Linked DNA regions of Ruficoccus amylovorans. The protein of the gene in region 2 interacts with the protein of the main gene of each other region in a pairwise test. Links are inferred from orthologs where the notes say so. Each region holds a gene or a part of one and is shown on either strand. Other genes may lie near its edges. The genes, in order: ssb and priA.

Region 1 (16,046 bases), on a different replicon or contig from region 2:
AAGCTCCGGCGTGACCTTGGTGTGCTTACGCCGTTGGGGCAGGGCTGCTGTCTCACGCTGAAGACGAACGCCATACTTCTCGATCAACGCCTCCACCAGTGCCTTGGGCGTATCAAACCCGCTCTGCTTGACGAGAGTGGCAAGCTTGGCCTGCGCCGCCTTCCGTTTTCTCTTTTGCTCCAACAGCTGCTGCTTCTGCTTTTGCAGTTTCTTCTTCTCCTCTTCGAGGCGTTTCAATTCGTTGTCAATGTTCATAGAAATAGAATGTATTCGTATAGGTGCTATGATAATCGCGTTATTTCATTAACACATTATATTACTAAACAAGCTATCGACTAAGGAACTACTTTATAGATCAACATAGAAAAGCGGGGTTAAATGCCGCTTAAGCCATGACCATAGCCTTGTCTCTCAATATCTGAAACCTCAGCGGTTCTCCCGACAGATAACGCTCCAACTCATCAACCATCGTCCGCCCCAACCGATGGCACTCCATCCCTTTGCTACCCGCAATGTGGGGTGTGAGCCAGACATTCGGAAGCGTATAAAGTGGCGACTCGGGAGGCGGCGGCTCCGGCCAGGTCACATCAAGCATAGCGTAGAGGTCGGGACGCTTATACAGGGCCGCAATTAGTCCTGGCTGATCGACAACCGCCCCGCGCGCAGTATTGATAAAAGTAGCCCCATGCGACATGGACATGAAAAGCTCATGGGTGAGCATACCTTCCGTCTCCTTGATCCAAGGGGTATGGCAACTAACCACATCTGAACGCTGAAACACTTCCTCCAAGGAGCACATATCAACACCAAGCGCTTTCGCCTCGGCAGACTCCACAAACGGGTCGTAAGCAATAACCTGTACATCATATTGGCTCAGTCTTTCGGCTATCATGCGTCCGACGGCACCTAGCGAAATCAACCCGATAACAGACTTATACATACCCGGAAGAACTAAACTATTACTTGCCGCAAAGCGTCTCGACGTCCGGGTTTCGGATGCGAGCCTCCATGCATGCTTCGTCGCTAGAACAATCTGAGCCACGGTAAATTCACACACCGGAATCGCATTGGCACGGTAAGCACTGCTGACTGTGATATCTCGGTCCCAGAGTAAGTCCGTTGCGAAGCCGCGGATTGACCCAGCGCCGTAGAATATAGCTTTTAGTTGGGGAAACGTCCCAAGGAACACTTCATCGACCAGCGGCATGTCCCACCCCGAAAAGATGACCTCAACCTGCTGACATATGCCAGGGTATTTCAACCAGTTCTCCATTGTCATCACGGGTTCCAAAACCTCTGCCAGTGAGGAAATATCGCGACGTTCCTCCGGCCCATAAATAAGATCGTAGGCATAGGGCCGAAGCAGGTAAACGGCTTTAGGTTTTTTATTCATGATAAAAGGGTGTGGATTATTCCGGGGCGGAGTAACTGCCGGTGCCGCCCAATTCCGTGAATCGGCGATAGACATAAAATGCGACCAGTAGCGCGGATGCCGACAGGATCAATCCGGCTGTAAATGTATACCGGTAGACATTCCCTGAGAGATCGATGATCGTTCCGACCAGAGGCCCGATTCCCACCACACTCATCGAGGTAAAAATACCGGCAGCCGAAGCAAACTGGGCAAATTTCTCATGGGGGTACAGTCTCTGGCCAAGGGACGCTGAACTTGTAAAGAAGCAGCCGGAAAGCACTCCATGCGCGACCCATGCGACCAGGAAAGACTGTTGAGTATCGGCTAGCAACGAACCCCACAACGTGGCCAGCATATACCCGAACAGTGAAACCATGGCCACACGCAACGGGTGAAAAACATCAACCAGCCAACCGATAAAGAAAGTGATCGACAGGGAAATCCCGTACGTCAACGCCAGAGCCTTGCCGTAAAGATCCATACTGATATCTAGACTTCGCGCATAAGGAAGGGCGAAAATGTTGACCGGGTAAAAGGAAATCGTGGCCAGTGTCATCATCACAAAGATGGACAGGTAGTAGGGATTGGTGAAACACTGGCGGCAGTACAACCTGACTTCGCTCCAGAAGTTCCCAATAATCCCACAGGTGCTTTTTTCTCGGGACGGCGGAGGAGGATATTCTCCCTCTTTGACCCTGAAACAGACCAGCATGAAAGAAGTCCCGTAGAAAACACCAACGACGATCAGGATCAGAGTAAAGTGCGAAGGAGCCTTGCCCATGATCCAGTAGTTGAAAATCATCCCGTCGATCAGGCTGATGGCACGGAACATGCCGTAGAAACGCCCCAACAACTCCTTCGGGACGACATCGTTGATCAACCCGCCAAAAACCGCCTGCCCGGCGATGGTCGCAAACTCAAAGAAAGCCCAGAAAACGCTGAAACAGGCAACCGCGACCACCCACTCTTCCTGGTCCGGGAAATGTCCATGTACCCAAGATGCGATCAAAGGAGTCACCCCGATCCCTATCATCCCCAAGGCTGCCATCGGGGTGGTTATCAACAGGAAGGGAATGCGCCGTCCCCAGCGACCACGATGCCGGTCGGACTTCACACTTATAATTGGCCCAAGAATTAATCCGATGGCGGCGGGAAAGGAACTAACGATCAGGCCGAATACTAGATTCGGAACCTCAAGGCTACTCAAGTACCACTGCGACAATGGCCCGACAGACCGATCCCGCATTGACCACGAAAAGTCTCCCAACAACAACCAGAAGAAAAGTATAGCTAATCCGCCCGAGGTATAAACAAGGGTCCCGACAGACCAAGTTCTCGTAGTCGTGCTTTGTTGAGGAGTCGATTTATTGTAAGGCGCGAGCATTATGTAAGTTGTTCGTCAAAAAAGTCGGCGTGGAATATACAGCTAGGTCAGATTGGCTCATCCGGCGCCCGCGCCGGCAGACAGTTCAAATTCAAAGCTATAGGTCCCCGGAATCTTGCTCCGGTATGCTTCATGCACGGGCGACCCCCAACTGGTATCTCCTCCCACTCCCATCATCCAGCCATCCACGTGAACCGTCAGCGCATCTTCCTTATTCAAAAATGCATCATGCGTGGCGTTTTCCATATTCTCATCCGTACAGGTCCAAACGCTCACGCCCAGTAAGGGTAATGCAGCGGCCTTCAGATGGAGAAGTCGATCTTCCCCTTGCTCAGGGTACAACTCCAGCCAGCGAATACCGGTGCGATGCCCATTCTCCTGAGGGCGCACGTACGGCGTCTGCCAATTCGCCACAGACAACTCATGGATGCCGACCCGAGCCCCGCTGAGGCGATCGCAGTAGTTTTCCTGTGGCCCCCGCCCATACCACTTCGCGTGGCTAAAGCGCGAAACCAGAGGCAGCACCAGCCCAAAACGTGGAAGCTCTGGCGTTCCTTCACCCAGGCGAAGCTCACCGAAAATCCTCAAGATACCGTCATGAGAAAGTGAATACACGAGAGCGATCGATGCGCCAGCCAGAGCAGGGTCCTCAAACAAAAACCTCACCCTGACAGATTCTGCGCCGGCAGCCTCTCCACGCTCGAACGCATGTACCGTCATCCGATTCGCCGCCATCTTCCAAGCCCCCATTATTTCAGGCACCTCCCACCCGATATCGCTGTCGGTGGGCACACGCCAAAAACACGGTCTGATGGGTCCACGCAGATATTCCTTCCCCTGAAGCTTGATCGACGACATTTGGCCTGTCGCGGCATCAACGAGCACTTCAGCCCCCGCCGCGCAAAGCAGAACATCTTGCTTCACCGGTTCCCATGTGTCGAAACGCAGGAGAGCAGGTGCCCATCGTCCATCGCCACAGTACGATGGGAGATGGAGGGGGATTTGCTCCCATGCGACACAATGACCGGCAGAAGCCCACGATGCCCCCTCGCGCAAGCGAAAGACCATCGTCAAAAAATATTCGGCCATTGGATCGTCAATGACTCCTGGCGAAATATCGAGGGTAGCCCATACACTTTCCCCGGGCAGGGCCTCCAGACCAACAAGCCCTCCGTCAGCGACCGCGTATCCATTTTTCTCAATCACCCACTCCCCGGAGAAGGTCGAAAGAGGAAGAAAGCTGTAATGATTGCGTATCTGTACCCGCCCCTGCTGAAGATCGTCTGAACTTGAACGGAAGCTGATCGACTGAAGGACTTTTTTTGCCTCCCAATAATGCGGACGCGGATGCCGCTCGGCGCTTACCAGTCCTTTACAGCAAAAACGTCCGTCGTTCGGCTGATCACCAAAATCTCCGCCGTAGGCATGAAAAAGCCTGCCCGCCTCATCCTTCTTGAGCAGCGTCTGATCGGCCCATTCCCATATGAAGCCTCCCCACAACTCGGGATGCGCATAGAAAATATCCCAGTAATCTTTAAAATTTCCCAGCGCATTGCCATGGGCGTGCGCGTACTCATTGGCAATAAAAGGCTTCCCCGAGGGATAGATGCCATGCTGCTCCGGACTACCAAGTTCGCCGTGCTCACCTTTTCGCACAGCTTTACCCGCCAAATGATCAAGCAGCCACTCTGTCGTCGGGTAGGTTTGACTGTCGATGTCTCCCGCGAGATTCATATCCGCATACTGGATAAGCCGCCGCTCAGGATCGAGCCGGTGCGCCTCCTCACGCATTCGAAGAAACACCTTCCCGTAACCGGCCTCATTACCCAGCGACCACATCACGACGCAAGGCTGGCCACGGTCCCGCACGACCATCCGGCGCAATCGCTCAACCGTCATCGGCTCCCACAGCAGATCATCTCCCGGCAGTACACATTTATGATAACTCAGCCCGTGGCTTTCGACATTGGCCTCGTCCATCACCAGCAGACCGTGCCGATTGCACAGCCCGTACCAACGCGGGTCGTTTGGATAATGCGATCCGCGCACGAAATTGAAGTTGGCCTGCTTGATCAGGTGGATGTCCCGCTCCATGTCCGCCGCTGAGACCACATAGCCCGCTTCCGGGTTAGACTCGTGACGGTTGACGCCCTTGACTTTGATCGGGCGCCCGTTAATCGCAAGTTGCTGTCCAAGGACTTCAATACGGCGGAATCCCACATCCATTCGCCTTGCCTCGATCACAATTCCCGATTCTTCATCTACCAGTTCAACCAGCGCGGAATACAAGTAAGGGATCTCATGGGACCAGAGCTTGGGATTTTGCAGCGTGACTTTTTTGCTAACGCCTTCATCGGCCTTAATCTTTTCGGCAATCACTGGAGCACCCCACGGCTCATTACCTTCCTCGTCGTGCAGGCATACGCGGATGAGCAAGGCAGCCATACTCTGGCCTAACCGCCTCAGGTTAAAATGCAGGGCAATGGACGCCTCCTCATAATCATCGGCCAATGCAACTTCGAGATGAAAGTCCCAAACCGTAACCGCTGGCGTACGGTATAAAAAGACATCGCGGAATATACCGCTGAGCCTCCACATGTCCTGATCCTCCAGATACGATCCCGCGCAATAGCTGTATACTTCAACCGCTAATAGGTTTGAGCCGACATCAGGCGTGAGTAGGTATTCAGTAATATCGAATTCCGCCGGCGAGCGTGAATCCTGACTGTAGCCAACGAGGTGTCCGTTCACCCACACGTACATGGCAGCGCTCACTCCAGCAAAATGCAGCAGTACGCGCTCACCACTACCCTCAATCCAATCGTCAGGCACTTCAAACCACCGACGATAGGAGCCGACGGGATTTCGCTGCGTGTACGCAGTATAATGAGGAGGAGGCTCGCTCATGACCCGAGGCGGGTCCGGCTGAAATGGATAGCAATGATTCGAATAGATGGGCACGCCATAGCCATGCATCTGCCAACACGCAGGTACTCTCAGACGCTGCCACGATTGAGCGTCAAAGTCTGGCCGGTAAAAATGCGCCGGTCTGGACGAAGGTTCTGGTGACCAGCAGAAAGACCAGGCGTCCTCGCTGTTGAGCGACTTCAGCCAAGGGGAGTGGTCATAAGTGCTCGCCCAACCCGATTCCGTATCGGGAGTTGGCCACGAGGTGTTTCGGGGAGGCAGTTTTTTGATCCCGGTTACCAGAGGATTCTCAATCTCAGGGAGCCCCTTAAGCGAGTCATTGACCGCAGGGTGAGTCCTTGCAGAGCTTTCTGAAATACTCGAATCCCGAAGTAATGCTTTCATTGGAGAGCAACTCCGGTTGATGCATCAAAATCCTGAAATAGAAAACTCGACCAGCCCTTTCCGTAATCGAATTCCTGCCGCAAGCATTCCACCTTTTGGCTGCATTGGGGGGTATTGGACGATGCAACGAGTATGCAAAGGCACGCTAACACGCCAAATAAACATTCAGAATGACTTTTCATGCTCACACGATTAATCTTAATGGAGGTTATAACGCTACTTCGCCGGAATTTAGGGGCACTGTCGATAGACGTTAAATCGTACATACGAATCCAAATTGATTACAGCGCTACCCTCCGTCAGAATCCTGAGATCCAATCGCAACTTTGCCTAACCATACCATACAATAAATATGGTATGATCATTAGCTATTTAATTGCGATCATGAGCCAAAATACGGAAATTTCTTATTTTTAGGTGGCTGTTAAAAGTGCGAATCCCAAACCATCCGGATTTCAAGAAATCAGGATCATAGAAATCAAAAATCACGTCCCCATCTCTAATATAACGGACTTTTCCATCTATAGCTTCCAGGCGAATATGATAAACCTTTTCAGACATCAGAAGATACTCATCGGATCCCAAATCATGCTCTGGCAAAAGGGGTTTTTCACCATTTCCCGAGTAGCGGCGAAAACGGGTTGTTGTATTATCATTCCCACCGTACCCAACGTAGTACGTTTGCAATATATTATATGTTTTAAAATCGCCTGTCCTGCCATGATTTTCAAAGAATAAATCGTTGGGATGACGTGGGTCACTGGCCATCCAGAAACAATTTAAATCTGACAATCGGTCATAATCACCTCCGGCGTCAATTACCTCAGCATCGTATGTAATAACAACCGGGGCGTTCAATCGGTATCGAAACCATACAGTACATCCTTCTTTATCTTTGATTTCTAAGCAGCCATCTCCTGATATGATGTCTCCGTCCCCCGCTTGCTCGATGACCCAATTATTCAATCCTCCTTCGAAGCTATCGCCCCATTTGCATTCTCCGAAACTCACAACACACGTACTCATGGCAATAAAAACCAAACTAAATAAACGTAGCATATTTAAAATGCATTAAAATTCACAACGGAATCACCACCAACACCAACGAATAACATCATCCCAACCTCAAGGTCGAGATATTCCTATTAGCACCATTTGGTTGCGCACAAACAGCACGCAACCAAACGGCGTTATTACCCTAAAACCAGTATCTCTTACGACTTGCGTTTCACCCGTACTGCTAGAGTCAAAATCAATGCAACACTGAGAAAAATAGCCATTGCACCTGCGGGTTCGGGGATCGGTGAAACCGAAACATCGCTTAGAATAAACACCGAATCATTTGCAAACGCTTGCTGATTAAATCCAAGTAAGAACGTATCGAAATCGTAGGTAACAGGATCGATATCGGTTCCAGAAAAACTGACGCCTGCATATGCAATTGTATACGACAACCCGTTGGATGTCCTTGTCAAAGTAAGGGAAAAATCATACGTGGAGCTTGTTGAAATTGTACCACTGGGGTAATTCACAGAATCAATGGTAGTCGCCCCAAAAAGAAGACCAGAGTAGCCGGAATCTGAACTACGCTCTTGAAAATTAATGCTCATATCGCTCACAGCTCCAATAGGCCCTTGGGTTACAAAGCCAGAATAGTTTTTAAACAAGTTACCCGTAGACGGCCCCCATGTGGTAGCGTCCGAGGTCAATTGCTTGCCGCCGGAATTATAAAGGCCTGAGTAGAGGGTATTGCCCCATCCTCCGCCAGGGAAAGAAACACTTGGGGTCGTAAGTGAAAAGCTCAAGGTAACACTATCGCCTGTATTCTGGAGTGAGACTTCAGGAAAGTAAGCTACAACTCCTGAATATACTGTCTGGCGAGTCGGAAAATTTATCTCCAAGCTTCCAGACGATTCGCTAACTGAGCTGTCGCTTGTATCGCTCCCGGAGACCCAATACCAGCCGCCATCTAGAATCGTTGCTCCATTGGCTGCTGTTGCAATGACAACGGATAAAACGATAACGTTCACTAATTTAATATTCATAATGCTCATAGTCTTAGGGTTTTTGTTGTTTTATATATTTTCTACCACAAATAGTTTATCAAAAAAATACACTCAATATGATGAGTAATAATTTTCATTTAATACCTCACCAGGCCTAAAAGAATCCACATGGCCATCAATAAAGACAGCATTACATGATCCATTGTGACGGTATCTAAAATATCCATAATTTGAACTATCATCGACATCCGGATCTGCTTTGGGAGATAATATACCTTTAGGGTCTGGCGGAGGCGGATTTCTTTTCCACCTAAATGCATAAGAAGAGCTACCTGACCACTGCGGAACCTGTCCGCTGTCGGCAAAGAAAATGACATTCTGTGGACTTGTTATCGCATTTAAAAGAGGAGGCGAAGAATCCTCAGGACCAGCCACCAAGGTATTGTTTATACAGTATGTAAACCTCAAATAGTATGTCGGTTTTTTTACATCCAGCGTCCGCTCCGGACATATAAACACCTCGCACTCTTTGGTAGATCCTTGGCTTTTATTAAAGCCGACGTATGGCATCAGTAGCCAATTCCACCCCATGGACTGGTTGTCTCCACTGCGATAAGGAAACATTTTTCCACCGTTGTCCTGCACATAAAGCAGCCCTGCGGCACCAAGTTGGCGAAGATTGCTGCTACATCCAGCCATGCGAGCATTTGATATAATCCCCGATATTGCTGGAATGGCAATTGCCGTAAGGACAACAATCACTGCGACCGCAACAATGAATTCCGTCAGAGTAAAACCCCGCTTGCCCGTCGCAAAGTGTCTTTTGGCGGTTTTCATTATTTTCAAACTCAATTTTGACTGAATTGTTCTTCCCTCTGAGCAACAACCTTGAGGGGAGGAGGAGACATCCCCGCTAACTTATAAAGAGATTCCCGCACTCCCCGTGCGGCATGAACCGCATTCATGCCTCCCTGGCCAGGAAAATTCGAGGTACGCCAAAACAGGTCATTTGGACTAATCCGATAACCACTCAATCGCCTGTGGAATGCACCGTCGGAACTACGATATTTCTCCAACTCTCGGGAGGCTACATTGATAACAGTTACAATCTCTTCGTCACTTAGCGGCTCACCCGTCTCCTTTACCAAGGCGGACAGCATCTCGGTTGCGTTAAAAATAAATAGTATCTGATCAGTCTCCAAGTCTCCATTGAACCACCCTAAGGCAGAAGCTCTTAACTCTTTGGCTCGTGGAATGGGTTGCTTTAGCTTATTACAAAAGGCTATAAGCTTAAACGATCCGGAAATACGCACATTGTATGAACCGACACCAATCAAACCTGTAAGCGGATCCTGACGATCACGGACGTTTTCCAACGCCAGTTCTATTAGTGCGTCCCTAGTGGATGGCTCCAGGGTTTGGATTAAGCTTGCTTGCGAACTCAACGCATCCAGAGCCTTCCACGAGTTGTCCCAAGGTAGCTCATTCAACCATAGTTGAAAGGCCTCCCTGCTTTCGAGGAAACCTGGGATATTGGCTTGTTTGCTAGTTTTTCTGTTGGACGATTGCGAGGCTTCCTTGGCATCATCTGAGCCATTGGAATTCAACTGATCGACCGAGTTATTCGCCTGCGGTTCCCCTTCGGTGTTCCTGCTTTTGTCACCAGGCAGAGGATAGAGCGGCTCCGCCTTAAGTATGCGTAGCGCATGTAGAGAAAACATGAGCGCACGCCCCATAACACGGGGATTGTCTTTCATCTGAGGGTAAAATGGGTCCGAAAAGTACCCAGTCTCCGGATCTTGCCGCACTTGAAAGAACTGAATGATTTTGGCCCTCTGCTCCTCAGTCAATACGGAGAGCTGGCCGCAATTATCTAGGAAAAATACAGCCTGAAAGGTAGACTGGATGTCTGGCTCATAGGGCTGATCTTCGGTGCCGTCTTTAAGGCTCTCAGCCTGATAGAATCCACCTGTTTCCTCGTCATAAAGATGCAGTATCCAAGGAACCGTGTCCGCGTAAATTGCATCCAACCGGGCCATCGATCCCTTGACAGATTCGGACGCGGAAGATGCTAACGCCTTACCAGCGAGTAAACAGGCTATTACAATCAGGCTGGGAGATATTAAGCGTTTGATATGTTTTCTCATTGGAGTGGGGTCGGTTGATGTATTACCGCACGGCCCTGTTGACTGCGCATACAAGCAGTTGCAGGTCGTAGAATATCATGTATTTGCCCAAAAGGCCGGCTAGGTATATGTTCAAGCAATGGGGTTATTGGTGATTACTACGCCATTAAGCCTAGTTCTTCGCAAATTGTCGAGTGACTCAGAATCGTACATACGATTTTAATGCTTGCCTAGATCTTGGGTGTTATGGCTTATGAAGGAATCAGCCATGTGTGCCTCCAAAAAAAACGTAGGTCTCAAGGACATTGCCGAAGCTACTGGCTATTCACGCATTACGGTCTCCTGCGCTCTGCGCTCCTCGCCCAAGGTCAAAGCCAGTACCGCCGCTATCATCAGAAAAAAAGCGTCCGAATTGGGTTATGTCCCCGATCCGCGTGTTTCCGCAGTGATGGCAAGCGTACGCGCAGCAAAAAAGCGCTATCAGGAGCCCCTTGCTTGGCTCAACGCCTCCCCCGAACGGTGGTATTGGCGGGACTACAAATGGTTGACCCCCTACATGGAAGGGGCTCAAAAAGAGTGTGCAGCGTTGGGATACCGGCTGGACGATTTCTGGCTGTATGAGCCTGGCATGACAGAAAAGCGGATGTCGCAGATACTGATCAATCGTGGCATTCGCGGAGTCATTATTACGCCCGCGCCCACTATCCTGGGTGTCTCCCACCTGGCCTTCGATTGGGAACGCTTATGCGGCATCACCTTTGAGAGCGCACTTCATTCCCCTCGCCTTCACCGTGTCGCACCCTCTTATCACTACAACCTAATGCTTGCCCTAAAAGTATTACGCCTAAATGGCTATAGGCGTATTGGCTTGTTCATGCATAATCTTGAGAACCGCCGTTCCCAAAACACCTATTTGGCAGCACTGCATTACTTTCAAAAAGACCTCCCCAAGCATGAGCAGGTACGGCCTTTAACCTTCAAAAGTATCTGGGGGCTTCCCAATGAAATTCAATTTTCCAAATGGGCTGCCGAGGAAAGTCAGAAACCAGATCAGGGAAATTTACGCGCAAAGCCATTGGGTATGCTCAGGGACTGGATAGCAAAGGAGCATCCAGACGCCATTGTCGTGCAGAACCAGAGTATAATAGAGTGGTTAATTGAACTCGGATTATGCGTACCCAATGATATTGGTGTCGCCCACCTGGCCTTGGATGACGACTGTGCGGACTGGGCCGGAATCTGGCAGAACAAGCGGCACATTGGTGCCCAGGCAGTCCGCGAATTAATCACCATGCTTCAAACGAATCAAATCGGACCGCCTGAGATCTTCCACGAAACTTTGATCCGTGGTAATTGGCGCTATGGAAAAACAATAAAATCGAGATAGCTTGTCACGGGGGACTCTGTAGAATAGTTGATTTCAAGCGCCTTTGGATAACGACAAAAAATGGCTTCCGAAACAGGCAGGCTCGGGGCGAGGCTGACGCCTTGTTAACTTATTTTGGGTCTCTGGCTGAGAAACGGAGAAAAACGGCCATTTTGGGGACTGTGGGCGAAAAGTGCTTAACAGGCCGGGTTCTCCGATGGCGGGGAGAGGGAGGGCGTGGCCATGCGGGCGGGTTTCGTAACCCTTTGCTGACAGCGGGATATAAAAAATCCCGAGCCAAACGTGGTCTCGGGTCTCTGGAGTCAATCGGAAGCGGGGAGAGTTTCCGAAAGGAAAACTTGGCTGCCCGGGCTGGGATCGAACCAGCGACCAAGTGATTAACAGTCACCTGCTCTACCGCTGAGCTACCGGGCAACTCTTGTATTGCGGAAGCGGCAAAAGAAACGGGAGGCACAAGGGCTTGGCAAGCATGAATTTTTCATTTTTCAAAAAAACAGCGCTCCCAGAGCCTTATAGTCACGAATACCGAGAGATTCATCCCTCGGAAATAGAGCGCCTAAAGGGCGAATTGAAAGCAGTTAAGGATTCACGAAGTAAATCTCTCAACATCGGGAGCCCGCCAACCATACGTAGGATACTACAGATGGAATAAGACCACTACCAGTCTCAACCGGGCATTATGCACAAGGGTAGAAGCAATCGAAATCGGTGGTGAAACATCACCCTCAAACCTTCTCTCGCCATCCCCTTCCAGCGTAGTCCAGCCATCCAGGCCAGTATAAGGCCCAAGAGCTAACAGCAGCCAAAAACTTAAACGCCACAATTGACGCGAGAATTCTCCAGGCAAGCACTGCACGCGAACACAGCCCTCGCTTCGGTGAAAAAGTTTGCCTTGCTTTTCGGCGTCGAGCCCTTACCTTTTCCCGTTTTTCCACATCGCCGGCTCGGCCGGTCAACAGAAAAACGATTATGTCAGAACACATCCTATCCGTATCCACACGCGAGGGCCAAGGCCGGGGCTTTGCCCGCCGCCTGCGCGCACAGGGCAGCATCCCTGCAGTCATCTACGGAAAAAGCGGCTCCAACAAACTAGCCGTAACCGAGAAAGACTTTTTGCTGCTCATGCGCGAGATCGGTGGCTCCGCTACCATCGTGACCCTTGAGAACGACAAGGGTGGCAAGACCACCACCCTCATCCAGGCCGTGCAGCGCAATCCGCGCACCGACCGTTTCGAACACATCGACTTCCTCGAAGTCAGCGCCAACCAGACCATCACCGCCCACATCCCGGTGCACACGCACGGTGAAGCCAAGGGCGTCAAGACGGGCGGCGGCTCACTTGAGATCTCCCTCCACGAAGTGGAAGTCTCCTGCCTGCCCAAGGACCTGCCCGAGCAGATCGACCTGGACGTCTCCGGCCTCGACATCGGCAACACCATCCACGTGGCGGGACTCCCCGAGATCAAGGGCGTGACCTACCAGGGCGACCCTGAAACCGTTGTGGTCATTTGCAATGCCCCGATGGCCGAGGAGGCAACCGACTCCGCCGAAGGCGAAGAAACCGCCGAAGGCGAAAAACCCGGGGAAGAGGCTTAAGCCTCCCTCCCCTCTTCACGTTCTTTTACAGTCATGTCTATCGCCGTTATCGTCGGCCTGGGAAACCCCGGACCGGAGTATAGCGGTACCCGCCACAATATAGGCTTCGCGGTGGTTGACGCCCTCGCGACCGAACAGGGAGCGGCCTGGAAAAACGAAAAAAGATTCCAGGCCGAAACCGCCAAGGTCTCCCTCGCCGGCCAGTCTGTGGTGCTGATGAAGCCGTTGACCTATGTCAACGACAGTGGTCGCGCCCTCGGGGCGTGGCTGCGCTTCCACCGGCAACCGGCTTCCGCAGCTATTGTCGCCTATGACGAGATCAATCTCGAACTTGGGCGGCTCAAGCTCAGCCTCAACGGCAGCGCCGGCGGGCACAACGGCATCTCCAGCCTGCTGCGAGATGCCGGGGCGGGATTCCTCCGGTACCGCATCGGTATCGGCGGCAAGAGCCACCCGGCGATGGACTTAAAAGACTGGGTCCTGGGCAGATTCACCGAGGCGGAAAACGCCCTCATAACTGCCCGGATGCCCGACTACCTGAAAGGCCTGCATCTGCTCCTGTCACGGGGCGTCGAAACGGCCATGAATCAACTTAACACCCGATCCCATTCCGAACCAGCATGAGCGACACAGCAACCCAGAGCCAGTACCTGGCCACCGTCATCCTCGACACCCGCAACTACACCGACGCGGTTGAAACCCTGATCGAAAAGATCAAGGACGGCTTCACCGCCATCGGCTTTGAAGTCGGCAAGGTCGAAAACCTCGGCCAGAAGGACTTCGTCCGCACTACTGACCGCCACTTTCAGGGCGGCATCTTCGTGCAGTACGCGCTGACCGGCCCGGCCGCGGCTTCGACCCAGATCCAGGAGAAGTTCCGCCTCGACAAGCAGGTCAACCGCATCCTCGTCCAGTCCAAGGACTGAGCGGAAATCGCTCCGGCAATTTGAATGACAGTTGACCCGCCGCTGGCGGGTCTTCAGGCTCCTTTCATGGCCTCATACAACAAAGTTATTCTTCTCGGTAATCTGACTCGCGACCCTGAAGTGCGCGTCACACCCGGCGGTATGTCCATCTGTAAATTTGGACTGGCCGTGAACCGCAACTTCACCACCAAGGACGGCGAGAAGCGCGAAGAGACCACTTTCGTGGACATCGACGCCTTTGGCCGCCAGGCTGAGGTCATTGCCAAATACCTCGGCAAGGGCCGCTCGATCTTCGTGGAAGGCCGCCTGCGCCTCGACCAGTGGGACGACAAAGGCTCCGGCGAAAAGCGCAGCAAACTCGGCGTGGTGCTGGAGAATTTCCAGTTTGTCGGCGGTCGTGACGACGCCGGGGCCGGTGGTGGCAATGGCGGTGGCTATGAGCAAAGTTCCCCCCCTCCCCGCACGACTGGACGCCAATCCACCCCAGAACCTGATGTGGACGAAGACGTCCCCTTCTGAGCCGAACAATCAACAACTTTTTCACAAACGGATTCGCAGCTGCGAATCCGTTTTTTTTGAGCGACACAGAATTTGGTCCAAATTTAGCCCTGTTTTTTACGAAAAAGAGCGACTTTTTCCCGAATTAGGGGTTTAAATGAGTCCATCCGACAATGATCCGGCTCCATCTCTCCCGTGGCTTACTCATGGTCCGCCAGGCCTTGCTGGCGGGCGTATGCTTGTGTGCCGCCGGAATCGCTACTGCTGATGAGGCGCTCGTTGAACACTCCCCCTTCCTGCCCCCCGGCTGGGGAGAAAAAAAAGTAACGCCGCCGGCCGCTATCACCACTGCCCCCAGCTTTATCAGCCGCCAACTGGAGTTCAAAGGGCTGATCGAGATGGACGGCGTGACGCGCTTCAGCATTTTCGACAAGAAAAACAACGTCGGGCACTGGGTTACAGTCGATGAGTCGATCAACGATTTTGAAGTTGTTCGCTACGACCCTCAAAAGCAGAGCATCCTGATTCGCTCCGGCGGCCAGACGGAGGAAATCGCCCTCGCCACCGCGGACGACAGCCCCATGCAGATCAGCGGGGCACCCGTCTCCTCTGTCCGGGCAACCGTCAGTTCGCGCCCGGTCGTCACCCTTCCGACAACGGGGAACAACAGCTCCGAGCGTAGTCCGGGCCCCAAAATACCACGTCGCCGCATTGTCCGCCCCGACGATGCTTCAAGTGCTGCCCAAGCGAACGACAAGCTCACCGACACCCCGGCAAGCCCCCTTCCCTCTCCCCCGTCCTCCTAGGTTTTTTCTATAAGGATTGAGTCTGTACGCCCCAACCAACGCTGCAGGCAGATTGCGGGTTCAGCCGGCCCTGCCCTTTCGCTGCTAAGGCATCGCGTCAAGGGTTGGCTGCTCTTTCCGCGGCGCACCTCTAGACCGGCAAGGCTCCCCTCTGCCTGCCCACTTGACCTCTGCCATTCTCAAAATCGTCAACAGGCCGAATGCCTTCTGATCAGGCATTAGACAACACCCATCTGTAGCGACTTTCCTGCATTTTTACGCATTCATGACTTGAATTCCGTAAGCAAACTGGCAATATCCCCGTTTTTCCGGTCGTTTAGCTCAGTTGGTTAGAGCGCTACATTCACATTGTAGAAGTCACTGGTTCGAGTCCAGTAACGACCACCATTTTGGGGTGTTTCATTCAGACCGGAAAATGCTGCAATTATGCGGCCTACAACCTGATTATAAATGGTTTCCGCAATCTTTACTTCCAATCCATCCGTGTTACGTTGTGACAGCAAAGGACCCGAAAAGTCAGGCTCGGGAGCGGTTTCGGGAGTGAACGACTCGCTCCCGAAAAGGTCTTTCAAGCTCTGCGGCTGGGGCAAC
Region 2 (16,014 bases):
TGGTAAGCACCGAGCAGAAGCTGCTGGCCGGTCTGGCCGCGGGCATAGAAGGTACGCGAGACCTGCGCGCCCCCGAAGGAGCGGTTGTCCAGCATGCCGCCGTATTCGCGGGCAAAGGGAACGCCCTGCGCCACCATCTGGTCGATGATGTTGTTGCTGACTTCGGCCAGGCGATAGACGTTGGCTTCGCGGGCGCGGTAGTCGCCACCCTTGATCGTGTCGTAAAAGAGCCGGAAGACGCTGTCGCCGTCGTTCTGGTAGTTCTTGGCGGCGTTGATCCCGCCCTGGGCGGCGATAGAGTGCGCGCGGCGCGGGCTGTCCTGGTAGCAGAAGCAGGAAACCTGATAGCCCTGCTCACCCAGCGAGGCGGCGGCGGAAGCGCCCGCCAGGCCGGAACCGACCACGATGACGTGGTATTTACGACGGTTGGCCGGGTTGACCAGCTTCAGGTTATGCCCCTTGTGGTTGGTCCACTTTTCACTGAGCGGACCCTCGGGAGTTTTTGAATCGAGCTTCATGCTTAGCGTCCTTCGTTCAAAGTTACGAACTGCGTGTTGGCGGCCTGCGCGTCATTGACGGAGACCTCAACCGGGGCCTTGGCCCACTCGGCTTCCTTCTCGGCCAGGTAAGCCTTTCCGTGGCCGAAGAAGAGCACGGAGGCCGGGATCGAGGCGAAACCGATAAAAATGAACAGCCCGTAGGCCGAGGCGAGGCACTTGAGGCGACCGCGCCAGACTTCGTTGCGGAAGCCCAGGGACTGGAACATGCTCGTGACCCCGTGGGTCAGGTGCATGCACAGCAGGCCGACGGCGATGATGTAGAAGATGGAGACCACCGGACTGGAAAAGCCCTTGGCCATCATCGCGTAAACGTCAAAGTACTCCAGATGCACGTGGGAGACCTCGATCGGGGCCTGCCCGATGGTTTCGTTGTAGTGCTCGGGCACTACGCGGGCCGTGTACTGCAGGATGTGGAAGATGATAAAGGCCAGGATAATCAGCCCGCTCATCGGCATCGTACGCGCGGCGTAGTCGGTTTCACGGAAACCCTGCTTGGCGTAGTTTTGGGGGCGGGCTTCCCGGTTTTCCTTCACCAGCAGGACTGCCATGGCAATGTGGACGACCACACACGCGAGCAGGAAAAGCCGGATCAGCCACAGCGTGACCGGCGCTCCGGGCAGGTGATGCAGATGGTAGGCATAGGCGTTGATCATTTCCGGGGGACCGAAGAATTGCAGGTTGCCCAGCATGTGTCCGAGGACGAACAACACCAATATGATGCCTGATCCAGCCATCAGGTATTTTTTGACCAGTGAAGGGAGAATTACTTTCTTGGCAGCACTCATGGTTCTCGCGACGGCCATGGGCGCATCCCATAACCTTTGCTTATGCTGCAACTTGAACGACACATCCAGTGGATGCAACTGTACTCAAGCAATCAGGTTCGGTATAAGTTTATAATTTTCACAGGATTAGATACGTTAATCAAAACCCAGCATTAGAAACGCGAATGGGTCTCAATTCTATCTTCACCCGACTCCCGGCGAAGCAAATTCCCGTGCGGGGTGGACAGCGGTCAGCCGCAAAAAATCCTGAAAAAGACATGCCGTTCAGATGAACTCGATCCGCCCTCGTCCCCGATATATAATAAGCAAACGCGATAATCGCCCCGTCAAATGAAGCTTGAAAAATTCTAATATTACGCAGCAATTCGGAACACAACAAATGTCCGTTATTCCGGCTTCACCGACTTCGCATCCACGCGATCCAAAGAAGCGTCAAAAATCCGGCCGCAAAAAACGGCAACTACGCTTGTCAGCAAAAAACACGTCAGGATGGCTGAAAGTTCAAAACGAATGCCAGCTCACGGGCATTTTCAGCGACGTTTCATGGCTCTGGCACTCTCCCCCGAGAGGGTGGATGAATCTTCGAAGCTGGCCACCTTCCAGGCGGAGTTGACCTTCATCAGCGTGACGTAATGCCGGTCGCGGCGGTCCTCCTTCCCCCAGTACGTGTCCTCACCTTCGGGATCAACCCGCACATGGCACAAAACCACGAGCTGCACGGTTTTGCCATCCGGCGACTCTTTACGGCTGATGAACTCGTACCAGATCAGTCGGGGTGTCCCGCCCAGGTGCTGCATGCGCTCAGCATGCGTATCGAAAGCGCGCAAGGCCTCATCATTGACAATATCCCCCCGCGCCTGCGAACGGTCCCCTTCGATCAGTGCGGAGACGTAGCTCTTGTAAGCCAGCGCCGGTTGGCTGAAATGTGTCGTGACGTAGCCATAAAACAAGTAGCATGTCGCCCCAAGCAGGAGCAGGAGTATCAGGGTCTTGAGTTTCATTGGGGTATTCAGGCAGGCATCTCTAAAATAGCATTTTTTTGGGAAAAATGCCTATCGGGACTATTAGCGACAACTGCCGGTATTATCCGTTAGGCGTCGCGGGGGCAAACCACCTAAAATTAGTAGTCAAAAATCCGTACCCTTACAAGCCACAACATCCCCGATGTGTAGCCGCAGCAAGTCGCGCGGAGCTACGCACGACGGAAGCGGAAGGTGTGAAAACCGCCCCGTCTCTCAGCCCTGAAGCATGCGGCTGGCGGCTTCGTCCGCAGTAAGGAGGCTCTCCTCGCCGCTGACCAGGTCACGCAGCTTGAGCTTGCCTTCGGCAACTTCCACCTCGCCGTAAATCAGCGCGAAGCGGGCCCCGGACTGTCCGGCCGTTTTGAACTGCTTACCGAAGCCTTGCTGCTTGAGCGGGCGGTCGATCTTGAGTCCTTTCGCCCGGAGCGCGGCCACATCGCGAAGCGCAGCGCGGGCCTCGTTCTCACCGCCCGCCACGACCACGTAGCCGTCGAGTTCGGGTTTCGGGTCGGGCAGGAGCTTCTGGTCTTCGAGCAGGTCACGCAGGGTCACGTCGCCCATACCGAAACCCACTGCCGGCATGGCCTGGAAGCCGAGTTTTTCCACCAGGTGGTCGTAGCGTCCGCCGCCGGCCAGTGCCCTGCCCTTGCCCACCGTCTGGAAGGCTTCGAAGACAAAGCCGGTGTAGTAGGCCAGCCCGCGGACAATGCCCAGGTCCACCCGGATAAAGCCGCCCAGTCCCATCGCATGGAGATGACCGAGCAACTCGCGCCACTGATCCAGGCGGGAGGAAACCCGCTCGCCGGTGACGACGTTGTTCTCACGCCCGGCAAAAAAGCTCTCCACCGCTTCGAGCGAGGTGCACTCGACCAGCTTACTGGCATCGGCCAGCACGGCCTCGGCACCGGGGACGTGCTTTTCGCCCATCATCTTGAGCAGCGACTCGGGCGACTCCCGCTCCATCTTGTCGATGACGTTGAGCGCGCCCGTGGCGATGTCGCCCGTCAGCCCGTGCTGTTCCAGCAGCAGCAACCACAGGTCACGGTCGCTCAGGCGCAGGACAAATTCCTTCTCGCTCAGGCCAAAGGAGCACAACGCCGTGATGAGCAGGGCGATGATCTCGGCGTCAGCCGCAGGCGAGGATTCGCCCAAAATGTCGGCGTTGAACTGGTAGTGCGAGCGCAGACGGCCCTTCTGGGGTTTTTCGTAACGGAAATTCTCGGCGATCCCGAACCACTTGACAGGGCGCTTGATGCTTCCGGCCTTGGCGCCGACGAGGCGGGCCAGGGTCGGGGTCAGCTCGGGACGCAGGGTGACGGCGCGGCCGCCCTTGTCCTCGAAGTTGAAGAGCTGGCTGACAATCTCATCGCCGGACTTGGCCGTGATCAGTTCCAGCGGCTCCAGCAGCGGACCGTCGAACTCCTGAAAAGCGAAGCGCAGGGCCGACTGACGCCACTGGCCGAAGATGTAATTGCGGATGGCGCAATCCTCCGGATAAAACTCACGAAAACCGGGCAAGGTCTGAAACATAGCGCTTCAAAGCATGCCGCCACCGAGGGTTTGGCAACGGTAAAAATCGCCCAATCTCAAGCCAACCCACCAATGCCGTTCAGGCAACGTACGCCCTCTACTGTCCTCCTGCGCGCGATCACGCACCACGGACACGGCGGCGCAGCAGGACAACGCGCCCGAGGACGAGTACGCCCAGAATCAGGGCGACGAGCGAAGGCTCGGGCACCATTGGCAGGACAAACATGTCCATGTCGCCGACAAACCACCCGGTATAAGTCACATCGGGATTGGACGTGTGGGCGTCCCCGAGCAGCCAGCCGTTGAAAGAGTTGTCCCAGTACACATCGACGAGGAAGTTGCTCTCGACCCCGGAGTCGGAATCGGAGATCCAGATGCCCGTCAGTGTGTCGTCCACCATCTCGTAGCCCCAGACCGGAATGGCGTGAGCGTCGCCGGCATTGGTAAAGATACCCAGCGCGGCCAGATAATTCATCCCCACCAGGTCGTCCAGCCAGTCGGTGAATAGCGACGCCTCAACCGGCATCTCGTCATTGTAAAGATCCGTGTGGGAGAAAATCTCGTCCTTGTCCAGCCCCAGGTCGATCCAGTAGGCACCGCCGGTCGCGCCCGGTTTCAGTTCCGACGAATCCGCTAAATAGGTGTACGAGTCGGTGTACCACCACTGCATGCCGATGTAGCTCTCGCCGCCAGCATTCGTCCAGTTGTTGACAAAGGTCGCGAACACATCCGTCGAATACGCTATCTGCGTCACCATTCCGTTCGGCGTCCCGGCGGGGATCGTGCCACCGTTTTGCAGCCAGCGGTCCTGCCAGTTCTGGATCAGGTTACTGGCCGTGGCCGCCCAGCACAGATCGTCGTCGTTACCGTCAAAGAGCTTCTGCACCGCATAGCGGGTATCCCCGGCAAAGGTGCTGCTGACTAGATACGTCTCTGCCCGGAGCGCGGGAAGCGCCAACACCCCGATCAGGGCCACCAGAGCAAAACTTCTGACCTTTTTTGCACGCTCAGACATACACATGCGCGAAAATTGAGAAACTTATCCTGCAAAAGCAATGGCAATATCCGTCCCTTGATTTGCGCGTTTGTTTCATGCCACCCAAAGAGCAAACCAGCTTTTGAAACCCAATCTCAATCAACAACTTAATCTACTTCAAACGCAATCGAAATCTTGCCATTGACCTGCCGTGGTTGACAATATCTCTCCATGAAAAAAGCCCTCCGCATCATTATCTCCCTGCTCATTCTTGCCTTTATCGGCATCCAGTTTATCCCGGTCGCCCGGACAAATCCCCCCGTCCAGGTGGAGCCGACCTGGAACTCGCCGCGCACGAAGGAGCTTTTCACCCGCGCATGCGCCGACTGCCACAGCAACGAAACCGTCTGGCCGTGGTATTCGAAAGTTTACCCTGTCTCAGCCTGGATAGCCCACCATGTCGAAGAGGGACGCGAGCATTTCAACATCAATGAAAAGGGCTTCGGGCGCGGCTACGACGAGGCCGCCGAGGCCGTCGAAAAAGGCTGGATGCCCCTCGAAAGCTACCTGCCCATGCACCCCGAGGCCAAGCTGACCCCGGAGGAAAAAGAAGAGCTCGCCGCCGGACTCAAGGCCACCTTCGACCTGCATTAAGAGCCTGAATTTTAAAAGAGTCGTGTCCGCCTCGCCCGGCCCTGTCCGCCTGCCCGTCAAGGTGGTGCCTTCCTCCTCCCGTAACGCACCGGCGGGCTGGCTGGGCGAGTCGTTCAAGATAAAAGTCCAGGCTCTGCCCGAGCGCGGCAAGGCAAACAAGGCGGTAACCACCCTGCTGGCCCAGTGGCTCGGTGTATCCGAATCTTCAATACGCCTGGTCAGCGGCGACACCTCCCCGGCCAAGGTCTTTGAAATCACTGGGCTCACCCCAGAAACGATCCGCCAGCGCCTCGACCAGGCGTAAACGTGGCGGGCGATAAAATACGGTCACAAAGCGCACGAAGGAGACACGCAGCGCACGAAGGCCCGGATGCTAAAGAGATTTAACAGGAAGGCCGGGAAGAGCGGAAATGGCTTTTTTTATGCACTTCGCAGTCAATGCTAATTTGCCTACAAGAATAATAGGCCCTCAGATGAGGTGAGCGGACTTCGTTTGGGTTGGCGACAATCATCGCTGCCCATGCCACTGCCTTAGCGGTGGCATCAGTGATCCGATAGGATCACAGGTGCAGGACCGCGTCCTGCCGCTCCCCCTCTTCGCGTTTCTTCGCGTGACTTCGCGGGCAAGTTCTTACTCAAAGAAACTTCGTGCTCTTCGTGTCTCCTTCGTGCCCTTTGTGACCGCATTCAAACCAGGTCCACCGGGTCCACGTCGAGCACATCGACGACATCCTCGTCCATCGGGAAGTCTTTGCGCAGGGCGACGATGTCGGGCAGGATACGCGAGACGTTGCCGACAAAATACCAGAGGTGGAAGCGGTAGGTGTCCTTGATTTTTTCCAGCGGGGCGGCCACGGGGCCGCGGATTTCGACGTTGTGGCCGAGTTTTTCCAGCCGCTCCTCCAACTGCCGGGACCATTGCTCGGCGAAGAAGGCGACCTTTTCCGGGTTGCGCCCTCGAAACAAGTGCCGCACCAGGTGCCGGAACGGCGGGTAGTGAAACTCGCGGCGCTGCTCCAGTTCCTCCTGTAAAAAGCCCTCGAAATCAGCCCGCCGCGCGTACTGGATCGGCGGGCTGTGCGGCATAAAAGTCTGCACCACGACCTCCCCCGCCTTGTCGCCGCGTCCGGCGCGCCCGGCCACCTGCACGAGCAACTGAAAAGTCCGCTCGGCGGCCCGGAAGTCTGGCACATGCAGCGCAATGTCCGCATCGACCATGCCCACGAGCGTGACGTTGGGGAAGTCCAGTCCCTTGGCCAACATCTGCGTGCCCACGAGAATATCGAGCTTGCCGGTGCGGAAGTCGGAGAGGATTTTCCGAAACAGGTGCTTCTTGCTCATCGTGTCCGTGTCCAGTCGCATGATGCGGGCGCGGGGGACGATTTTCTGCACCGTCTCCTCGATCCGCTGCGTGCCGAAGCCGATGCCCCGGTACTTGGCCGAGCCGCACTTGGGGCAGCCCTTGGTCGGTCGCTCCTGATAGCCGCAGATGTGGCACTTCAGGCGATTGTCGGTGCGGTGGTAAGTCAGCGTCACGCTGCAATGCGGGCACTCCGCCACGTAGCTGCAATCCGGGCAAATCATGCGCGTAGAGTAGCCGCGGCGGTTGAGAAAGAGGATCGACTGCTCCTGCTTCTCGAAGCGCTCCAGCAGCTTGTCCGCGAGAATGCTGGAAATCGTGGCCGCTCCCTGCGGGCTGAGGCGTTCGCGCTTCATGTCCACGATGTGGACGCTGGGAAGCTGGCGGTCGTCCACGCGCTTGCTCAGGCGGTTGAGCCGGTAGCTCTTGGTCTCGACGTTGTAGAGCGACTCCAGGGCGGGCGTGGCCGAGCCCAGCAGACAGACTGCCCCGCACAGCATCGAACGATAAACAGCCACGTCGCGGCCGTGGTAGCGTGGCGACTCGGCCTGCTTGTAGGCGGGCTCGTGCTCCTCGTCCACGATGATGAGTTTCAAATTTTTCAACGGAGCGAAAATCGCCGAACGCGCTCCGACCACCACCCTCGCCTCCCCCCGGGCCATAGCCATCCAGCCGTCAGCCCTCTCGCCCGCGCTCAAGTGGCTGTGCCAGACGACAACACGCTCCCCGCGCTTGCTCAGACGCGAGCGCAGCCGCCCGACCGTCTGCGGGGTCAGGGCCACCTCGGGCACCAGAAAGATCACGCTCCCGCCCTCGTCCACCACCCGCTCCAGCGCGCGCAGGTAAATCTCCGTCTTGCCCGAGCCGGTGACGCCGTGGATCAGGTGCGGGCGGAACTCGTTCGCGTCGAGGCTCAGCTCAATGTCGGCCAGCGCCGCCGCCTGCTCCTCGGTCAAGGTGACTTCCTTTGTCGGCAGTGCCTCCTCCTCGCCAAGATCGTCCGTATAGACCTCCCTCGCATCCTCCTGCACCACCTCCTTGAGCAGGCCCTTTTTCACCAGTGCATCGCAGGAGGGAGAAGAAAGTTTCAGGCGGCTCATCAGCAGCGAACGCGGAACCGGCCCCTGCTGCTGCTCCAGAAAGCGCACGAGGTCGGCCTGGCGTGGAGCGCGGCGCACGAGCGCATCCATTTCCTCCGGCGTCGGCGTGTGGGCCAGCGCGAGCAGGCGGGTCGTTCTCGGGGCCATGATGGCCCGCACCGGCGCGGGCACAATCGTCTCCAGCACGCTTTCCAGGCTGGCCGCGTAGTAACGCGAGAGCCAGAGCGCGAGCTTGAGCAGGTCCGGCGAAACTACCGGCTCGTCGTAAAGCGCGTCGTGGACGAACTTGAGCCGGGCCGGGTCAATCTCTTCGCTCAGTCCCTCGCAAACCAGACCGAGACGAGAGCGGTTTAGCAGTGGGACGCGGACCAACGCGCCGGGAGCCGTGCAACCCTTAAGCCGGGCCGGGACCGCGTAGGCGAGCGGTTTTTCCGGGCCTCCGATGGGCAGGACTTCGATGATGTGGGCGGAGGCCTCGGGCATAGCACACCATGAATGGACGGCAGGCGGGTCTTCAACCCTATTCCTTGGCGGAACGCTTTCACCGGCGCGAATCTTCTCATTCCGGCTACGAGTCGCATTGAGGGTTATGCGAGAGGGTGATTTTTGAAAAAAAAGAGCCCGCACAGTTGTGCGGGCTCTCGGAAACTTGGGTGACGTTCGATCTTAGTAGATCGTGGTCGATTCCTGGTCGAGGATCGGGTCGTCGCGGAAGTTGGTCATGGTTTCCACCTTCGTGGTGACCGTTCCGGCGCTGACAGCCTGGACCGTGATCGAGCGGGTGACTTCCTTACCCGGGGCCAGGGAGACCTGCGGGAAGGTGACCGTCTGACCGGAGATGACACCGCCGGCGCTGACCGAGATGATCTTCAGCTGGCTCGGGATGCTAACCTTCTGGCTGGTGACGCTGAAGGTCTCATACGAGGACTGGTTCAGGGCGTTCAGCGTGTAGGTGGTTTCCTGGCCGACCTGGATCGGGTCGATCGAGTCACGGATGGAGCTGTGGATACCCGGGACAGCGCGCCACACGGTGACGGCCTGAGCGGATTCCTTGATCTCGCCGGTGCTGGCGGTCACGTTGTTGGTCGTGGTGATCGGACGGGTGGCATAGCCATTGACCGTGAAGCTCTTGGAAGCTCCGGGGGCCAGGGTGTCGATGGTCCACTCAATCACGTCAGCCGAGTCGTCGGTCTGCGGATTGGTGCTGCCCGGGCGCCAGTAGCCCCAGACATTGCGGGTCGGGTCCATCGAGGGGACGATCGTGCGGCCGCCATTGTCAATGTCCTTGACGGTGGCGCTCTTGGCGAGCTGACCTTCGATGACGAAGCTGTCGGTCGGCAGCGTGTCAACCACGAGGATGTTGTTCAGCGTGGTGTCGCCGTCGTTGGTGACGGTGATGGTGTACGGCACGTCAGAGAAGATGTAGCCGTTAGCCGGGCCGGTCTTGGTGACCTTGAGGCTGGACTGCTGGACGAGAACCGGAGCGGTGGCCACGACGGGTTCGCCCTGGGCGAAGGTCGAGGTCGCGGTGTTGACGAACTTGCCGGGCTTGGTAGCGGTGGCAACAACGGTCATGGTGGCGGTCTGACCCGGGTCGAGGCTGCCGACGTTCTTGGAAAGCGGGCTCTTGGCGGTCCAGCCTTCGGGCAGCTTGTCGGTGATCACGACATTGTCAGCGTAGGCATTACCGGTGTTCTTGGCGGTAATGGTCCAGCTGGCGTCCTTGCCGAGTTCAACCGCGGCGGGACCAACCTTGGCCAGCGTGATTTCCGGCTTGCCGACGAAAATCGGCAGGCAGACCATCGGGTCGGCGCGGACGACGCTGCACACTTCGAAGTTGCCGATCTTGGAGGGAACCACCGTGACGGTGATGTCCTTCTGATCGCCAGCCTTCATGGCTTCGAGATCCCAGGAGGGCATCCCGAACTGGTCCATGCTGGCCTTCGGGTCGGAGCTCTGGAACTTGATCTCAGCCGGGAGCATTTCGCTCACCACGACATTGGTGACGGGCTGCTTGGCCTTGACGTTGATCTTGTAGGTGAAAGGCGAACCGGCCATGGAACCGGACAGGTACTGTTTGCTGACAACGACGAGGTCATCTTCGTAGATGATCGACTTGTCGGCAGCCTTGGAGCTGTCGGCCTTGGTTTGGACAGCCTTGCCCTCGACTTGGGAATAGCCGTGGACATTACCTTCGGGACCGGCGGAAGCCTCAGGACCCGAAACGGTCTTGGTGGATTCGCAACCAGTAAGGAGAAGTGCGGCTGACAGTACCCCGGGAACCCAGAGGGACTTCAGCAGTGTGAGTGACAATTTCATCGCGATCTTGGTTTGATTTAGGATTAGGTTTAAAGAAGCCTGAGCGCTAGACATAGCACACGGCTACGTAATTAGCAATCAAGCCCTTGATAACTAGGACTGTCAACTCCCAAAATGATGATGCATAGTGGCCTGCAGCATCCAGGGAGCGACAAAACGGGGAATCAATCGGCCGGAACCCCACACGCTTAATTCCTGAACGTCAGAAAAAAAACATCGCACAGGCCAATTACCGTTTGACCCACCCCCGCGCCTGTGTCAATTTAGTCTCATTTAAAAAAGATGACCGTGCTAAACGAGCAAACCGTCGAAATCGAGAACCCCCGGGATACCTTTAAAAAGTTCCTGGTCAGCAAGGGCTTACGCGTCACCAATCAGCGTATGGCGATTTTTGATGCCGCCTTCGAGTTGAATGACCACTTCACGGCGGAGGATCTGCTCGACCGTTCCCGGCAGCTTGACGATTCGGTCTCGCGGGCCACGGTTTACCGTTCGTTGCCCATCTTGACCGAGAGCGGATTGATCCGTGAAATCGACGTGGGCCACGATAATAAATACTATCACTCCAACCGTCAGGCCCGTACTTTTCAGGCCCAGGTGATTTGTGAAGATTGTGGTAAAATTTTCGAAGTGGACGCGCCATTCATGGAATGGTACGGCAAAACCGTCTGTGACAAGCTCAACATGAAGCCCGAGTCACAGCGCCTTCAGGTCAACGCCCACTGCCTGTTTCGCGCCGAAACCGGCGTCTGCGAACGCGCCGCCAAGTAAGCAGGGCCCCCTGCCCGCTTGCCGATATTTATTCTCTCCCGGTATTGACTGCACACCGGCGCTGACAAATCTTTACCTATGAGCGCGACGCTTGACTTCCAACCGATGACCATGCCTTCGCTTGACGGGCCCGAGGAGCCCTTGAGCGCGATCCAGGAGGAAATCCTGGCGCTGAAGAAGGAACGCAACGCCGTCATCCTCGTCCACAACTACCAGGTGGACGCCATTCAGCGCGTGGGCGACTACGTGGGCGACTCCCTCGGCCTGGCCTACAACGCCGCCGAAACCGACGCCGACGTGATCGTCTTCTGCGGCGTGCACTTCATGGCCGAGACGGCCAAGATCGTCAACCCGTCCAAGACCGTGCTCCTGCCGGAAATGGACGCGGGCTGTTCGCTCTCGGACTCGTGCCCGGCGGAAAAACTCGCCGCCTACCGCGAGGCCAACCCCGACCTTTACGTCGTCGCGTACATCAACTGCTCCGCCGCCGTCAAGGCGCTCAGCGACGTTATCTGCACCTCGGGCAACGCCGTCAAAATCGTCGAGCAGGTGCCCGCCGACCGGGAAATCCTTTTCGTCCCCGACCAGAACCTCGGCCAATGGGTCGCCCGCCAGACGGGCCGCCAGATGCGCTTGTGGCCGGGCAGTTGCTACGCGCATGTACTCTTCACCGCCCGCGCGCTGGAGAAAGTCAAGGCGCAGTACCCGGGCGCGCCCGTGGTCGCCCACCCCGAGTGTGTCGAGGCGGTACGCGACATGGCCGACGAGGTTTGCAGTACCGAGAAAATGATCGGCTTTTGCAAGACCCACCCCTCGCGCGAAATCATCGTCGCCACCGAGACGGGCATGCTGAACCGCCTTCGCCGCGAGATCCCCGGCAAGGTCTTCATCGCCGGGCCGACCGAAACCTGCGCCTGCAACGACTGCCGCTACATGAAGATGAACACGGTGGAAAAACTTCGCAACTGCCTCCGCGACATGAAGCCCGAGATCACCATGGACGAAGCCATTCGCCAGAAGGCTTACGCCCCGATCAAGCGCATGCTCGACTGGTCCCGCACCTAATCCGGGTTGCACCCGGTGGCATTGAAGGGCTACGCCCCTACGCGGCCAGAAAGGCCGCTACCCCGAGCAGTGGTGCCGCAGCCCAGGGGCGATAATTACTCCTGTGCGACAACGAACGGGGCCAGCGGCAGGCCGTCGGTATTGAAGACGCTGGCCAAGGGTTTCGCCCACGGGGTGTAGAGGTAACGCACGCCGGTAAACTTGCCGCTGACTTCCGGGCGCACGATCACGGAATCTCCTGAAACCTCCGCGTGAGCGGGTTTCCACGTGCCATCGGCGGCGAGGACTTCAAAGCCTGTCGCGGCGGAAACCGGGCGCAGGTGCGAACCGTCGAGGTCGAAAGCCAGCACCGCCGTTTTTCCCTGAAAATCCACCTCCTCGATCAAGGGGCCGTAGGCGTTGATGTCGGTGCGGCCATAGACATCCTTCAACGCGATCCGCTCCATGCGCCGCCCCACAACGGTTTTGTTCTTCGGGTGAATGTCCTTCTCCTCGCCTTCGTCGATGAGGACGACCATCCCGATATGCTCACCGTTCTGAAAGACCGCTGTCTGCTTCTGGCGCACCTCTTCCCACTCCGACGAATCGTACGAAGGCAATTGCGCGAAAATAAACGGCAGGGACTCGTCCCCCCAGGCACGCCGCCATGCCCCGATCAGACCCTTCAACTGCGCGTCAAAGGTTGCCGATGAGGGGGCCTTGGCGTCATTTTCCCCCTGGTACCAGAGGAAGCCCCGGACGGTGTAGCCTGCGGCCGGGGCCACTTTCCCGTTGAACAGGTAAGCGGGCGTGCGGAAGGCATCCGGGCTGTCCGGCCAGGGCTTGTGCAGTTCGGAGATCGAGAACGGCCTCGGGGGAAGCGGTTTACCCGCGGCCTTGGCAGCGGCCACCTTTGCTTCGTAGTCGGCACGGGTGCGCTCCACCTGCTTCAGCGCGGCCTCATAGTCGTAGGCATCACGGCGCTTGAGAAAGTCTTCCCAGATAGCCCGAAAATCTTCCGACTCCGATACGGTCTGCTGATCGACCCAGGCCCGCATCGGCGTGCCGCCGTGCGCGCTCGAAATCATCCCCACCGGCGTATCGAGGTCCTTCATCAGCGCCTCGGCGAAATACACCGCGACAGAGTGAAAACGGTACTTTTCCAGATTTTCCGGCGTGCAGACCAGCCATTTGCTTTCGGGGTTGAAGTCCTCCTGCGGTTCAGCCGCCACCGTCGTGCGCGGTTGCCAGAAGTAGCGAATCAGCGGATAATCTCCCTCTGTCTTGATTCGTTGCCAGTCGGAGGTCGATGGGATACCCAACTCCATGTTCGACTGCCCGCCGGTCATCCAGACTTCGCCCACCAGGACATTGGCGATCTCAACCCCCGTCTCGCCATTTTCGTCAATACGCATGACCGCGGGAGCCTTGCTCGCGGTAAGCGGCCCCAACTCGACGCTCCACCGGCCCTCGTCATCGGCCACGGCGGACGCCTCGTCTTCCCCCAAGCGGACGCTTATCCCGGCTCCGGCAGTTGCACGGCCCCAGATTTTAACAGGTTCGCCGGCCTGGAGCACCATGTTGTCCGAAAAAATACGCGGCAGCTTGAGCACCGCGTGCGCACTGGCACCGCAAACACAAATCAGGAGCAGGCTAATCAGTTTCTTCATGTTTCTTGTCGCTGAATATCAAAAGCCGGGTTCTGCGCGGCACCGTTCGGCCATGTTGCCATTCCAATGCAGCGTAATAACACTAAGCCGCCCCAACTCATGCTTTAAAAGCAAAAAATCAAAATAACAGAGCCGGGCAATCATCTCTCCTGCCGCCCCCCCGCGAGCCACTTTCTTGCATTCCGCATTGCCGGGCGGATACAGGTGTGCCAGCATGACCGGTTGATTCAACCCTGATCCGCCATGCCTGCCGAGCCCATTCCCGCCCCCCTGCCCATTGACGGGGCGGACCGGGAAGCGGCCAGGCAGACGTATTTCTACGACCGCTGGCGGGGCTTTTTCTACGGGCTGCTGGAGCCGGGCTGGGTGACGTTTTCGCTCATCATCGCGATCCGGCATTTCGACATGCCCGACTACCTCAAGGCGCTGCTGCCGGCGGCGGCCTTTATCGGGCTGTTTTTCAACATACTCACGGTTTCGGCCTGCGGGCGTACGCAGAAAAACGCTTCACGCCTGATCTCGTACATCATGCTGACCTGCGCGGCCTGCATCACCGGGGCGATGCTCTCACCCTCGCTGGCGCTGTTTCTGGGCTTCTTCATCGCGGCCAATATCATGTATGTGCAAAACCCCCCGCTGCTGATCCAGATCTACTCGGCCAACTACCGACCCGGCGAGCGCGGCGGCAAAGTCTCCACCGTGTTGATCCTGCTTTCGCTGGGCGGGATCACTGCGGGTTGGCTCGGAGGCAAGGCACTCGACCACGACATTACGATTTATCCGTTCATTCTGGCGGGGATGGCGGCGGCATGCGTAATCAGCGCGGCCATCGTGCGCCGTATCCCTTCCCAGCAGCTCGACCCAAAGTCCAACGCCAACCCGATCAAAAGCCTGTCCGTCATATGGCAGGACAAGCTCTTCGGCTGGCTGCTGCTGTGCTGGATGCTGATGGGCGCGACCAACCTGATGACGATCCCGGTGCGCATCGAGTACATGGCCGATCCCAAGTACGGCATCAACGCAAGCAACTTCGAGATCTCGCTCATCACGTTCATCGTCCCGATGACCTCCCGCATGCTCAGCACCAAGGTCTGGGGCTTCCTCTTCGACCGGATGAACTTCATCTCCTGGCGTATCCTGATCAACTGCTGCTTCATGGCCTCGTTCCTGATCTACTACAACAGCCATTCGCTGTTTTTCCTCGGGCTGGGCATGGCCTTTATCGGGATGGCCATGGGCGGGGGCAACATCGCCTGGACCCTCTGGGTAACGAAGCTCGCCCCAACCAACAAGGTCTCCACCTACATGAGTGCCCACACCGCCCTGACCGGCGTTCGCGGCACGGCGGCTCCCTTCATCGGCTACTGGGTGCTGGCGCATTTTACCGCGCCCGGCATCGGCCTGCTCTGCGCCGGGCTCATGGTGCTGGCCAGCTTCATGTTCGCCGCCGCCTGGAAATCGCCCCGTATGCGCGGAAATTGAGCCGGGCAAAAAAGCGAGCCTCATTCATGAGGCTGGCCATCCGCAGCGGCGTGCATCTGCCGACACGGGCCCTGCCGGCGCTTCGCAACCCAGGCATTGACCGTCTTGTAAAACACGACTGGCAGGACAAACGGAAGCAGGTGGGCAATCAACCGCCAGATCCCGATGTCCTCCGCTTTTAGAGGACGCTCTTTAATCGTGAGCTGAATCAGCAGAATGAACAGCGCCAGAGACACGAAGAAAAGGTACTCTTTGGTCATCAAGTCAATCAGTCCCACCCGCGTGCCGGTTTCCCGGTTGATGAGAGTTTTACAGCAGAAAAGGTAACCCGCCAGAAACACCCCCATGCTCAAGGCCAACGCGAGCATCGGCCCACCGCCCAGCGTAAAAAATGCCTTCGAGAAACTCCCGATCGTCCAAAAAATCCCCGTGTAAGCCAGGACACCGACGGTCCATTTGATGTTGTCCGGTTGCGGACGCTTCAACAGGCGAACCGCATAGACAAGCCCAACGGCCATCGGGACCGCGAATAAAAGAGGGGCCAAAGACAACAACAGCGCCTCAAATTCGAGCCCCTGACTCAACAGCGTATGGACGATCCCGAACAAGACCAGCGCCAGCCAACAGCCGTTTAAGGCAATGGCAAGCCAGGCAACGTAAAACGAAATCGAACGGGCTCTCATTGGGCCCTTTTACCATTAACGATGATGACGCCAGGATTCAATATAATTCACTATTCCC

The links.
Region 1: the proteins of priA (region 2) and ssb interact in binary tests that used the Escherichia coli proteins (3 or more experiments, as listed by UniProt). The link is inferred for Ruficoccus amylovorans from one-to-one orthologs.

The regions. Positions count from the first base shown.
Region 1 is NZ_JACHVB010000011.1:39,689-55,734, forward strand. The notes cover bases 12,952-15,943. They hold ssb (single-stranded DNA-binding protein), read left to right. Parts: upstream 12,952-14,217; coding sequence 14,218-14,670; downstream 14,671-15,943. Other genes in these bases: H5P28_RS01005 (50S ribosomal protein L25), read left to right, coding at 12,952-13,225; pth (aminoacyl-tRNA hydrolase), read left to right, coding at 13,259-13,849; H5P28_RS01015 (30S ribosomal protein S6), read left to right, coding at 13,846-14,151; H5P28_RS01025 (hypothetical protein), read left to right, coding at 14,823-15,455. Outside these bases: H5P28_RS00955 (hypothetical protein), read right to left, coding at 1-255; H5P28_RS00960 (hydroxyacid dehydrogenase), read right to left, coding at 386-1,393; H5P28_RS00965 (MFS transporter), read right to left, coding at 1,410-2,798; H5P28_RS00970 (glycoside hydrolase family 2 TIM barrel-domain containing protein), read right to left, coding at 2,856-6,110; H5P28_RS00975 (DUF6250 domain-containing protein), read right to left, coding at 6,483-7,169; H5P28_RS00980 (hypothetical protein), read right to left, coding at 7,325-8,164; H5P28_RS00985 (prepilin-type N-terminal cleavage/methylation domain-containing protein), read right to left, coding at 8,228-8,953; H5P28_RS00990 (hypothetical protein), read right to left, coding at 8,965-10,263; H5P28_RS00995 (LacI family DNA-binding transcriptional regulator), read left to right, coding at 10,496-11,629; more of H5P28_RS01005, read left to right, coding at 12,599-12,951. UniProt on the Escherichia coli protein: Plays an important role in DNA replication, recombination and repair. Binds to ssDNA and to an array of partner proteins to recruit them to their sites of action during DNA metabolism. Acts as a sliding platform that migrates on DNA via reptation.
Region 2 is NZ_JACHVB010000020.1:399,459-415,472, forward strand. The notes cover bases 5,843-8,802. They hold priA (replication restart helicase PriA), read right to left. Parts: upstream 8,471-8,802; coding sequence 6,215-8,470; downstream 5,843-6,214. Other genes in these bases: H5P28_RS08225 (DUF7507 domain-containing protein), read right to left, coding at 8,654-8,802. Also shown: H5P28_RS08185 (fumarate reductase/succinate dehydrogenase flavoprotein subunit), read right to left, coding at 1-518; H5P28_RS08190 (succinate dehydrogenase cytochrome b subunit), read right to left, coding at 521-1,345; H5P28_RS08195 (hypothetical protein), read right to left, coding at 1,876-2,346; hisS (histidine--tRNA ligase), read right to left, coding at 2,581-3,897; H5P28_RS08205 (hypothetical protein), read right to left, coding at 4,016-4,912; H5P28_RS08210 (heme-binding domain-containing protein), read left to right, coding at 5,105-5,527; H5P28_RS08215 (DUF167 domain-containing protein), read left to right, coding at 5,550-5,831; more of H5P28_RS08225, read right to left, coding at 8,803-10,306; H5P28_RS08230 (Fur family transcriptional regulator), read left to right, coding at 10,589-11,077; quinolinate synthase NadA, read left to right, coding at 11,156-12,142; H5P28_RS08240 (sialate O-acetylesterase), read right to left, coding at 12,238-13,791; H5P28_RS08245 (hypothetical protein), read right to left, coding at 13,810-14,007; H5P28_RS08250 (MFS transporter), read left to right, coding at 14,035-15,273; H5P28_RS08255 (hypothetical protein), read right to left, coding at 15,294-15,956.